Longibacter salinarum: one gene and its partner. The protein of the gene in region 1 interacts with the protein of each later gene in a pairwise test. Links are inferred from orthologs where the notes say so. Each region holds a gene or a part of one and is shown on either strand. Other genes may lie near its edges.

What was found.
Region 2: the proteins of obgE (region 1) and rplL interact in binary tests that used the Escherichia coli proteins (3 or more experiments, as listed by UniProt). The link is inferred for Longibacter salinarum from one-to-one orthologs.

The regions. Positions count from the first base shown.
Region 1 is NZ_PDEQ01000003.1:235,079-240,308, forward strand. What follows is about bases 831-3,655. They hold obgE (GTPase ObgE), read left to right. Parts: upstream 831-1,642; coding sequence 1,643-2,668; downstream 2,669-3,655. Other genes in these bases: CRI94_RS07320 (hypothetical protein), read right to left, coding at 831-929; rnhA (ribonuclease HI), read right to left, coding at 1,012-1,449; dprA (DNA-processing protein DprA), read left to right, coding at 3,213-3,655. Also shown: CRI94_RS07315 (cation:proton antiporter family protein), read left to right, coding at 1-563; more of CRI94_RS07320, read right to left, coding at 603-830; more of dprA, read left to right, coding at 3,656-4,397; CRI94_RS07345 (DUF4249 family protein), read left to right, coding at 4,499-5,230. UniProt on the Escherichia coli protein: An essential GTPase which binds GTP, GDP and possibly (p)ppGpp with moderate affinity, with high nucleotide exchange rates and a fairly low GTP hydrolysis rate.
Region 2 is NZ_PDEQ01000001.1:4,724-10,040, reverse strand. Bases 1-2,912 are described here. They hold rplL (50S ribosomal protein L7/L12), read right to left. Parts: upstream 1,693-2,912; coding sequence 1,309-1,692; downstream 1-1,308. Other genes in these bases: rplA (50S ribosomal protein L1), read right to left, coding at 2,533-2,912; rplJ (50S ribosomal protein L10), read right to left, coding at 1,912-2,451; rpoB (DNA-directed RNA polymerase subunit beta), read right to left, coding at 1-204. In the rest of the region: more of rplA, read right to left, coding at 2,913-3,243; rplK (50S ribosomal protein L11), read right to left, coding at 3,380-3,817; transcription termination/antitermination protein NusG, read right to left, coding at 3,986-4,534; preprotein translocase subunit SecE, read right to left, coding at 4,609-4,791. UniProt on the Escherichia coli protein: The binding site for several of the GTPase factors involved in protein synthesis (IF-2, EF-Tu, EF-G and RF3). Is thus essential for accurate translation.

The sequences.
Region 1 (5,230 bases):
TGCAGCCTCTCCAGCGCAGTGGTCGCCCGCGCGATGCACGCCCCGAAACGCTCGGGCGCGCACGGTTTGTCGTCGTCGGCATGGGTCGCGTGGGAACCGCCGCATACGACTACCTCGCCGCGCGAATGCAATGCCCGGCGGGCGTGGATGAGGATCCAGGCAAACTCGCGCGGCATCGCAGCAACGGTCGGCGCGTGCTGTACGGAGACGCCCGCGACGCGACGCTCTGGGCTGACCTGGGACTGGAGACGGTCGAGGCAGTTGTTCTCGCGCTTCCCGATCGGGATGCAACCCTGGCTGCGGTCAGCGCCCTGCGAGAAGCCGGCTTCGAGGGCCCGGTCAGTGCGCTTACGACGGACCCCGAGGGACGCCAGGATCTGATTGATGCGGGAGCCAGCGCCGTGTATCTCTCCGGCGAGCAGGTCGGTCAGGCGCTCGCCCGCCACGGCCTTCGCCGCCGCCAGCGGACCGTCCCCGCCGCCGTCACGCTCGATGTCGGTGCCGAGCAGCGACCGTCTGCACCGCTCCGCCCGTCACGCGGGACGGAGCCGCTGGAAGCGTAGCCCGAAAGTAAACTACGGGGACAGAGACGCGCAGAACGTCTAGTTAAAACTGATGCCATCCAGCGGGTCGGCTTCCATCTTTCGAAGGGCTTCCTCCGCAAACCACGCATCCTCAACCTCCTTCGTCTTGTCGGGGAGGTTCGGGTGAGGCTTCTCGTAGCCCGACATATCTTTGAGCCACACCAGCGTCTTGACGCGCGTCTTCCCGTCGGGCGTTTCGAACTCAACATCCTTCTCCCGTGCCGCGCACGTGCCCTCGGCCTCGCCCATCACATGACCGTACGTGGGATGGCGCAGGAGAACGCGAACGCGCTCGCCGTGCGAGAATCGAGAGTCGGCAAAGTCTTCGTCGCTGTAGGTTGTCACAGGGAGGACAGGATTAAACGTCTGAAGTGCTGAACAGGAGGATAGCCGCAGGAAGGCCGAATACGTTGCGTACCGTGCGACGTTACTTGTATTGATTCATCGCGTCCACGGCGAGGGCGTCGGCCAGGTTGTTGAGTTCATTGTCGGCGTGCCCTTTCACCCAGATCCACTCCACGTCGTGGCGGGCGTTCTGTGCGTCGAGCTTGCGCCAGAGCTCTTTGTTTTTCACCGGCTTCTTGGACGACGTCTTCCAACCGTTCTTCTTCCAGTTTTTGATCCAGCCGTCGTTGAACGCGCGGGAGACGTACGCGCTGTCTGTGTACAGCTTCACGTCCGTCGGTTCTTCAAGCGAGGCAAGACCCTGAATGGCTGCCATCAGCTCCATGCGGTTGTTGGTGGTTTGCGGTTCACCGCCCGTAAGCTGGTTGACGTCTTCACCGTCGATAACGATCGCTGCCCAACCGCCAGGGCCGGGGTTACCGCTGCAGGAGCCGTCCGTATAGATCTCCACGTTGTTCATTCGGTCTGAGAAAAAATAACAAGCAGGACCCGATAACGTAGCGGACATCACGACATTCCGCTAGCGTTCCGTCGTAAACCGCAGTGAAAACCTTCGCGTTTCTGGAAACGTCGTTCGTCCCGTTGCGTGAATGCTCGTCACCGCGTTGATCGTCGGCGGTCCAGGTTATTCATCTCATCACTCCGCGTGCACCATGAAATTTGTAGATAAGGTAGACATCAAAGTCCGAAGCGGCGACGGTGGCCGCGGGCTGGTGTCGTGGCGCCGTGAGAAGTACGAGCCGCGTGGAGGTCCCGCCGGCGGGAATGGAGGACACGGCGGGACCGTATACTGCGAGGCCGACGAGAACCTGTACACGCTGCTCGATTTCCGTTACAACAAGCACCACGAAGCCGGAGACGGGGAGCCGGGCGGGAAATTTAATAAAACGGGTGCGGATGGAGACGACGTGGTTATTCGCGTACCGCCCGGGACCGTGATCAAAGATTCGCAGACTGGCGAGGTGCTCGGCGAGGTTGTCGCGGATGGCGAGCGCGTCACGATCGCAGAAGGTGGACGTGGCGGAAAGGGCAACACGTTCTTCAAGTCGTCTACGAATCAGGCACCGCGGCACGCTCAGCCAGGCGAGAAAGGCGAGTACCGGGAGATCACGCTGGAGCTGAAATTGCTCGCGGACGTGGGACTTGTCGGATTTCCCAATGCGGGGAAAAGCACGCTCGTGTCGTCGCTTTCGGCGGCCAAGCCCGAGGTCGCGGATTACCCCTTTACGACGCTGAATCCTCAGCTGGGGATGGTCTACATCAGCGACTTTGAGTCGTTTGTGATGGCCGATCTGCCGGGAATCATCGAGGAGGCGCACACGGGTAAAGGGCTCGGCCTGCGGTTCCTTCGTCACATCGAGCGAACGTCTGTGCTGCTCTTTGTCATTCCGGTGTTGTCAGATGACCCTGCCGGCGACTATGAGAAACTCCGGCACGAACTCGAGGAGTATCACGCGCCCCTTCTCGACAAGCCGCACCTCGTGGCGCTGTCGAAAGTCGATACGCTGGCGCCCGACGAGCAGGAGCTCCTGCCGGAAATTATGGGCGAGGAGTTCCCGGATGATGTCGAGTTTATGCCGATTAGTGCGGTTTCGGGTACGGGCCTGAAGGAACTGAAGCATCGCCTGTATGACCTCGTCACCGCGGTCAAGAAGAAGCAGGAAGATGTCGGCGTGTGAGAACGCTAACCTCAACAACCCGGAAGGCGGCAAATGAGCGGCCGAAAAAGAGGGTTGACCTGAGCAAACTCCGGCACGAAGACCGATTTCGAACCGACGGGCACGTACGTCAGTCATTTTCGCGCTCTTGCTGAGCGGGTGGAAAAGAGCCGGGACCGCCTGCTTCGGTGGCGACGCGACAACTTGAGCGAGACGATCTACTTTTTTCTCGCCGCTCCCATGCTTGATGCGAGCCTCCTCGACGGAGAGAAAGAGGGCGATGTCGTCACGGTTCACCGCCTCACGGATACCGGTCGCGCACTTCTCCCACGAGCGACAGTCCGATCAGCGAGGACGTGTTCTCTCAGATTCGATTAGCAGCGATCGACATGTCAAACTGACCTCCGATCTCAGGTATGATCTGTTTATTATATTGTATCATAAGTTGATGTTTATTGTCTAAAATGATAACATGTTGTCATCGTGGTTGAAGATGATGACATGGTGGAGGATGCAGACATCAGAAAACGGGGAGCCAAGACAGAGCGAAAGGTGCGGTCATACATTGAGTGTCGATCCGGACTCCGGAGCAGCGCGCTCCGCGTCGGCTCCAAAGGCAGTCGGTCGGTGTGAGGAGGCTTCGCTCGGCTCGCCGCAGCAGCGACGGGCTCTCGTCGCACTATCTCTCGTTCCGGGACTGGGCACCGGTCGCATTCGGGCACTTCTTGCGTACCTGACGTCCCCAGTAGATGTATGGAAAGCCTCCCGATCCCGATTGGAGTCCGTGCCGGGCGTCGGACCGAAGGTGGCAGAGGCTGTGCTCACGTTTGACGGTCACGACATTGTTGATCGTCAGATGCGTCGAGCGAAGGAGATGGGCGCGACGCTTCTTACGCCGTGGGATGATGCCTTTCCGGAGCGCCTGCGGCAGATCTATGACCCGCCGGCGTTTTTGTGGATGCGGGGGCAGTTGACGCCGGCCGACGCTCGGTGCATCGCTGTAGTTGGGACACGGAGATGCACCGACTACGGGCGGCAACAGGCCTGCCGGTTCGGTGCGGAGCTAACGAAGCATGGCTTGACGGTAGTCAGTGGCCTTGCGTACGGAGTAGACGCAGCGGCACATCGTGGCGCGCTCGATGCCGGTGGGCGAACGGTGGCGGTGCTCGGCTCCGGACTCGGTTACGTGTACCCCGCGTCGAATCGACCGCTCGCGGAGGCGATGACGGAGCACGGGGCCGTCCTTTCGGAGTACCCAATTGATGCAGAGCCAGACCCGCGGTATTTTCCAGAGCGCAACCGGATCGTGAGTGGACTGACGCTCGGCACGCTCGTTGTCGAGTCGCACGCCGAGGGAGGTGCGCTCATCACGGCCCGGATGGCTCTGGAGCAGAACCGTGAGGTCTTTGCCGTCCCGGGAGAGGTCACGACCTCTGCGAGTCGCGGCACAAACGCTCTGATTCGTCGGGGAGAGGCGAAACTTGTTTCGTGCGTTGACGACATTCTGGATGAGCTATGCCTTCCCGCTATGGATCACGAGACGCGTGAGGCGGCGGCTGAAAGCGTGGCGGACACCCTTACCGGCGACGCTCGCGCCCTGTACGAAGCACTGGGAGATTCTCCGACGCATCTCGACGACCTCTGTCAAGAAGTTTGTTGCACCCCTTCCGATGCGTTGGTTGCCCTGTTGCAGCTGGAGTTCGACGGGCATGTTCGGCAGCTAGCGGGGAAGCAGTTTCGTCGGACGTAACGCAAGCGTCGGAGTGTTGGCTTCCGTCGGGTGGACGTCACCTTGTAGATACGTAGGGATCCCGCTGTGGGGCGCATCGTTATTTTCTATCAACACCGACCGTGCCCGAACGCCCTTTCCTGTCCGTGGGCCGCCTCTTCCGTGCTATTCTTATTCTAGCTCTTCTTCTCGTCTATGTCTCGTGCGATGCAACGGGGCCCAAGCCGTTTGAGTCGGAGGTTGTTGTCGAGTCCTATCAGATTGCAGGAGAGCCGGCGGCACCCGTTCGGTTGACCCAGTCCATCCCCATCGATTCGACGTACGACATCAACGACGTCGCCGTGCGTGGGGCGGATGTCCGGATCGAGAAGCTGGGCGAGGGGGGAGAGGTGGAGGGGACGATTCCCTACACATCCGATCCCGATAGCGCGGGCTTTTATCGGCCGTCTACTGCGATCGATGGATCGATTCCGACGATTGAGCCGCTCGGAACGTATCGGCTTCGTGTCGTAACCGAGGCAGGCGCGCAGATTCGGGCAGAGACGACGGTGCCGGATACCTTTTCCATCGTGTCCGCGAGTCGAGATACCGCCACGTATCGAGCCGACGAAGAAATCGCATTTCGAATCACATCGAGTCGGACGCCCGGGCGCGACCAGGCCTTCTATATCTTTAGCACGGAGTCGCTTGACCCGAGGAAGGAGAACCTCGTTCCGCTTGTAGCAGATTTTCTCGAGCAGAGCGAAAACTCGGTTCTCTCCGACTTTGTGATCACGTCGTCTCCGGTTCTGAACGAAGCGGGGTACACACAGAACGCAGACGGTACCTTGACGCTGCGGCTCCCGTGGGTCGTG
Region 2 (5,317 bases), on another replicon or contig:
GTGGAAGACCGCTTGAAGGCCTTCGTCGTCCGACCGATCTTCCGGCGGGACGTTGTCCTGGACGAAGTCATGGTACGCTCTGATCTGAACGTCCAGAAAGTCGGGGTAATCCCACACCGTGGGGATGTCCGCAAACGTCTTGCGCGGCGGCGCATCCTCCAAATGTCCGGTGGTTGCAATTTGGCCGTTAAGAAGGGTGGGCATAAGCTGTGGTGTGAGCGTGGTTGTACGTTCAGTCCGAACGAGTCGTCATCGGCGACCAGCGGGAGTCGCGCAACGATAAACTCGTGGGCAAAAGGGTGGCAAGTCTCTTCTAGGTGCTAGACCGCTCCCGGCGGTTGTAAAGCGGGCCAAGCGGTGCATCGGGGCACACAAGTACTTCCCGGCTTGCGAAAGAAAGCTGTAGAGCAGATCATGTACGCGGGGGACAGGTCGTCAGAATGAATACTATCTGCTCGAGCCGTTAGATAATCGGGACACGACCATGGCTGCAGCGACTGCGCCGGTGAAAACAAGCGAGATCGCGTGGTGGGCCTTTCCTCTGTTCGATGCCGACGCACTCTCAGCGCCGTAACAAGACGAGGTGACGGCCATCCAGATTGATGGTTCGGGAGCATCCCGGAGGACCCAATAACCGTCGCTGCCAGCGTACGTTACCGGAGCCAAAGCGGCGGACTCGATCGCGCCAGCATGGTGCTCGAATGTGTCGCTCGACCGAAGCCTCCCCTCTTCACCCGGGCGCTCTTCTTTCCGTCCGCCCCGAGTCTCTGGCAGGGACCTGGCCTACATGCCAGCGGGCGATACGAAGTGTGCGCTTCCATTTTGGAATCGCGACGCGATATGCTCTGAGACATACGCTAAGGGTCTCGCTGCATTGAGATCCGGAATCGGGACGCCGCCGGTGACTGCGGGGGTCACGCACGAGGCCACTGTATCTCGCCTCGACCGTCCCTGGTCGTACTTCCAGAAGACTCTAATGCAAAGTGGACAGCCCGACTCCGCACGTCAGACTTGTAGATTATTTAGCAATGCACCAACGCCCCGTCCCGTGGGTTGTTTCAGATCTAGCAGATGTTCCCATGCCAGATTTTATTCGATAACCTGCTCATAGCGGCTGCGTACGCCGGTTTCATGGTCGTCACAGACACTTCACGAAAAGAGACGGACGTTACGGTTCGTGCACGGAGGCAATCCTCCTATACGCGTCGGGCCAACCCCCCAAAGTGGAAGGTCGGCCCGTTGCGTCGCAATCGGTGTGCCCTCGAATGCGCGTTCGGCGCGCCGGGCACAACCGGAGGCTGAGGCGGATTACTTAAGCTCCACGTCGCCGCCGGCGTCTTCGATCTGGGACTTGAGCTCGTCGGCTTCTTCGCGATCGACACCTTCCTTGATCGGGCTCGGTGCTTCGTCGACGAGAGCTTTCGCTTCTTTGAGTCCGAGGCCGGTGATCGAACGGACCTCCTTAATCACGGCAATCTTGTTGCCGGAGACGCCCGTGAGGATCACGTCGAACTCGGTCTTCTCTTCACCACCGCCAGCGCCGTCGCCGCCTGCTGCGCCGCCTGCTGCAACTGCAACGCCTGCGGAAGCGGGCTTGATGCCGTACTCCTCTTCGAGGACGTCGGCCAACTCGCTGGCTTCTTTGATGGTGAGGTTGACGAGCTGTTCTGCCAGTTCCTGAATGTCTGCCATAGTCGTTATTGACCTGCGACGGTCTACGTCTCCGCCCATACGGGCTCGCGAGACTGCGTCGCACTTTAAGGTATTCGTTGAAAGAATGCGAGGTCGCATCCGGGTTCAATCCCGAATGCAGATGCTACGGGTACTTCCATCGCCCACCCTGTTGCTACGATGCAATGTAGCGCTGCATCGCGCGGGCAGGCGCATGTTGGATGCGGTTGCGACGGAGACTTACTCTTCCTCTCCTTCGCCGTCCGCAATCGCCTTGATCGCACCGGCGAGTGTGCTGGCCGGCCCCTGAAGGCTTCCAGCAATCGTTTGTGCCGGACCAAGCAGGAGACCCACCACGTCGCCGATAAGCTCTTCGCGCGATTTGAGCTTGGAGAGCTCCTCGAGCGCTTCGTGGCCTTCGTACAGTTCACCTTCGATGAAGGCGACCTTCAGTTCCGGGCGCTCCAGGTCCTCATCTTCGAGGAAATCCTTGAGGACGCGCGCTGGCTTGGACGGGTCATCGCTGAATGCGACGGCCGTCGGGCCGGCAAAGTGCTCTGACAGGGCGTCCATGCCCTCAATCTTGTCCAGGGCGATCTGGGCAAGGGTGTTCTTCGTGACCATGTAGTCGACCCCGGCTTCGCGAAAGCGTCCACGAAGCTCGTTGGTCTGGTCGACCGTCAGGCCGGAAAAGTTCGTCAGGTAGATGATCGGGCTTTCATCGAGCTTGGCACCGATCTGCTCGATGATGTCAGCTTTTTGTGCTCTCGTAAGAGGCATCGGAGTGTATCGTGTGGTTCAGGAGATTCGGTCGAATGCGGTCCGTTGGCCGGGCGGCTCAATTTCGAGCGACCCGTGCTGTTACCGTGCGTCGGAGAGCACCGAGCTGCGGTCAACGCGGATGGGCGGGCCCATCGTGGTCGAAAGCGTGATCGACCGGAAGTACAGACCTTTCGACGAGGCCGGACGGAGATGCAGCACCTCTTTGAGGAAGGCGCGAGCGTTCTCGTAGATCTCCTCGACCGGGAAAGACGCTTTGCCAATCGACGTATGAAGGTTGCCGTGCTTGTCGACGCGGAACTCAATCTTACCGGCCTTCACTTCCTTGACCGTCTCGGCAATGTCCATCGTGACCGTGCCGCTTTTCGGGTTCGGCATCAGGCCGCGAGGACCGAGGACGCGTCCGAGGCGACCGACCTGCCCCATGACGTCCGGCGTGGCGATCACCACGTCGAAGTCGAGCCAGTTGTCGTCCTGAATCTTCTGAACGTACTCGTCGAGGCCGACGTAATCGGCGCCCGCCTCTTCCGCTTCGTCCTGCTTCGCTTCGTTGGCGAGCACGAGAACCGTTACGTCCCGCCCCGTGCCGTGCGGCAGCGCGACGGAACCACGCACCATCTGGTCGGCGTGACGTGGGTCGACGCCGAGGCGGAGGTCGAGATCAACCGATTCATCAAAGTTCGCTGTGGCCGTCTTCTTGACGACGTCCGTCGCCTGGCGCAGCGTGAGCGGCTCGTCCTGCTGATCGACGAGATCCTGAGCCTGGCGATACCGTTTTCCTTTCTTAGCCATGTGAGTCTGGGGTTTTGCGGTTCGAGCGTCCCTGCGCCAGTGGAGCGGCACGAGGACTCCCGCGTGATCATATCTTGCGAATAGACGCTGACGTATTCAGCGCCGGGCCCCGCGGCGTGGCCGAGGGCACCCGCAGTTACGCTTCGGGCTTGCCTTTCACCGTGATGCCCATCGAACGCGCCGTACCGGCGATCATCCGTGCGCCCTGCTCGGGCGTGTGGGCATTGAGGTCCTCCATCTTCTGCTTCGCAATGTCGATGCAGTCTTCCCACGTCACCGTGGCGACCTTCTCGCGAAGCGGGTCACCCGCACCACTTTCGATACCTGCCGTCTGCTTGAGCAGAATCGAGGCCGGCGGGCTCTTGACGATGAAGTCGAAGGAGCGATCAGCGTAGACCGTAATTTCGACCGGCAGCAGCGTGCCCATCTGGTCCTGCGTCGCAGCGTTAAACTTCTTGCAGAACTCCATGATGTTCAGCCCGTGCTGACCGAGGGCCGGTCCAATCGGCGGCGCAGGGTTCGCCTGGCCCGCTTTGATCTGGAGCTTAATTACGGTTTCAACTTGTTTTGCCATGTAGACTCTCGCGGTGCCGACGTGACCGGGGGCCACTCCCGCGTTTTCTAATGTCGTAATGTAGTGAATCGTGGTATGCCGGCAAGGGGCCGGGCACACACAGCAAAGCCCGCGTGGCGTGCATCACCCACGGGGGCTGAGCAATCTGAGACGAGGAGGCGCCGTACGCTACTCCTCGTGTTCGACCTGTAGGTAGTCGAGTTCAACCGGTGTCTTCCGTCCAAAGATGGACACCATCACCTTGACCTTCATCTTCTCGGGGTAGACCTCTTCGACGAAGCCGTTGAAGCTGTCGAACGGTCCATCCACGACCTGCACGGGGTCGCCGACCTTGAACGGAATCTCCGGCTGCTCGCCCATCTCCTCGGCGCGGTCCATCTTGCCGAGAATGCGCTGAACCTCGTCGGGGCGAAGCGGCGTCGGATCGTCTCCCGTACCGGCGGTGAGGAAGCCGATCACAGACGGAAGACCTTCGGCCATCTCGCGGAGGCGCGGCGTCAGATCACAGTGCAGCATGATATAACCGGGGAAGAAGGTCTTCTCCTTCGTTTTCTTCTTCCCGCCCCGCATCTCAAAAACGGTTTCTGTCGGAATCAGAATCTCGTTGATGTCGTCGTCGAGATTCAGCCGATCAATTTCGCTTTCCAGATACCGGCGCACTTTTTTCTCATGGCCGGAAAACGTCCGGAGAACGTACCACTTCTTGATTGGGGCCATACCGTCGGTTCAGTGAATCAGTCGGAGAGGTCGTGAGTCGGAGAATGCACGCTGAGCGCGCGAGGCTCCGGGAGCTACTGATAGATGACCTCAAGCGCCGTGCTGATCGCCTGATCGGCGATAAAGATGAAGCCCGAGATGATGATCGTGGCGACGAGCGTGACGAGCGTCGAGTTGATCAGCTCCTCCGTCGTCGGCCAGTTCACCTTCTTCATCTCGGTGATGACGTTCTGAAGGTATTCTACAATCCAGCCCATACAAGTTCAGTCGGTCAAAGTCGCCCCGTGACGGCCTTGAGGCCCGCCACGGGGCGAAGGTGATGGTTCATGCCCCTGGCGCGCGGTTCAGGAAGCACTCTACCAGAATCAATCGCGATGAATAGCAGCCTAAGGCATCCGGCTGCGATAGCACGGGCGGAAGGACTCGAACCCTCAACCGGCGGATTTGGAGTCCGCTGCTCTGCCAATTGAGCTACGCCCGTAAATGCTACAACAGTAAAATCGGAGCAGAAACAACCGGGGAAGTAATCGACTCCGACCTTAAGGATACACGTCGGAGCGAGCCCTGCGTTCCTGCATCATCGGCGACGCTAAACATGCGCCTACGCCCACGGTTTCCCTCATCACTAACAGTTCATGAGATGGGGCTTGGTAAAACAACAAACCAAGGACTCAGTGGGACAGCGCGCACTCGATCAACCGAAGCATAGGTTCCGACTCGTTGAAGATCAAGGTCGGCGGTTGAATGCGCTGCGAATCGTGCCGCCCCAGACATGCTACCGCA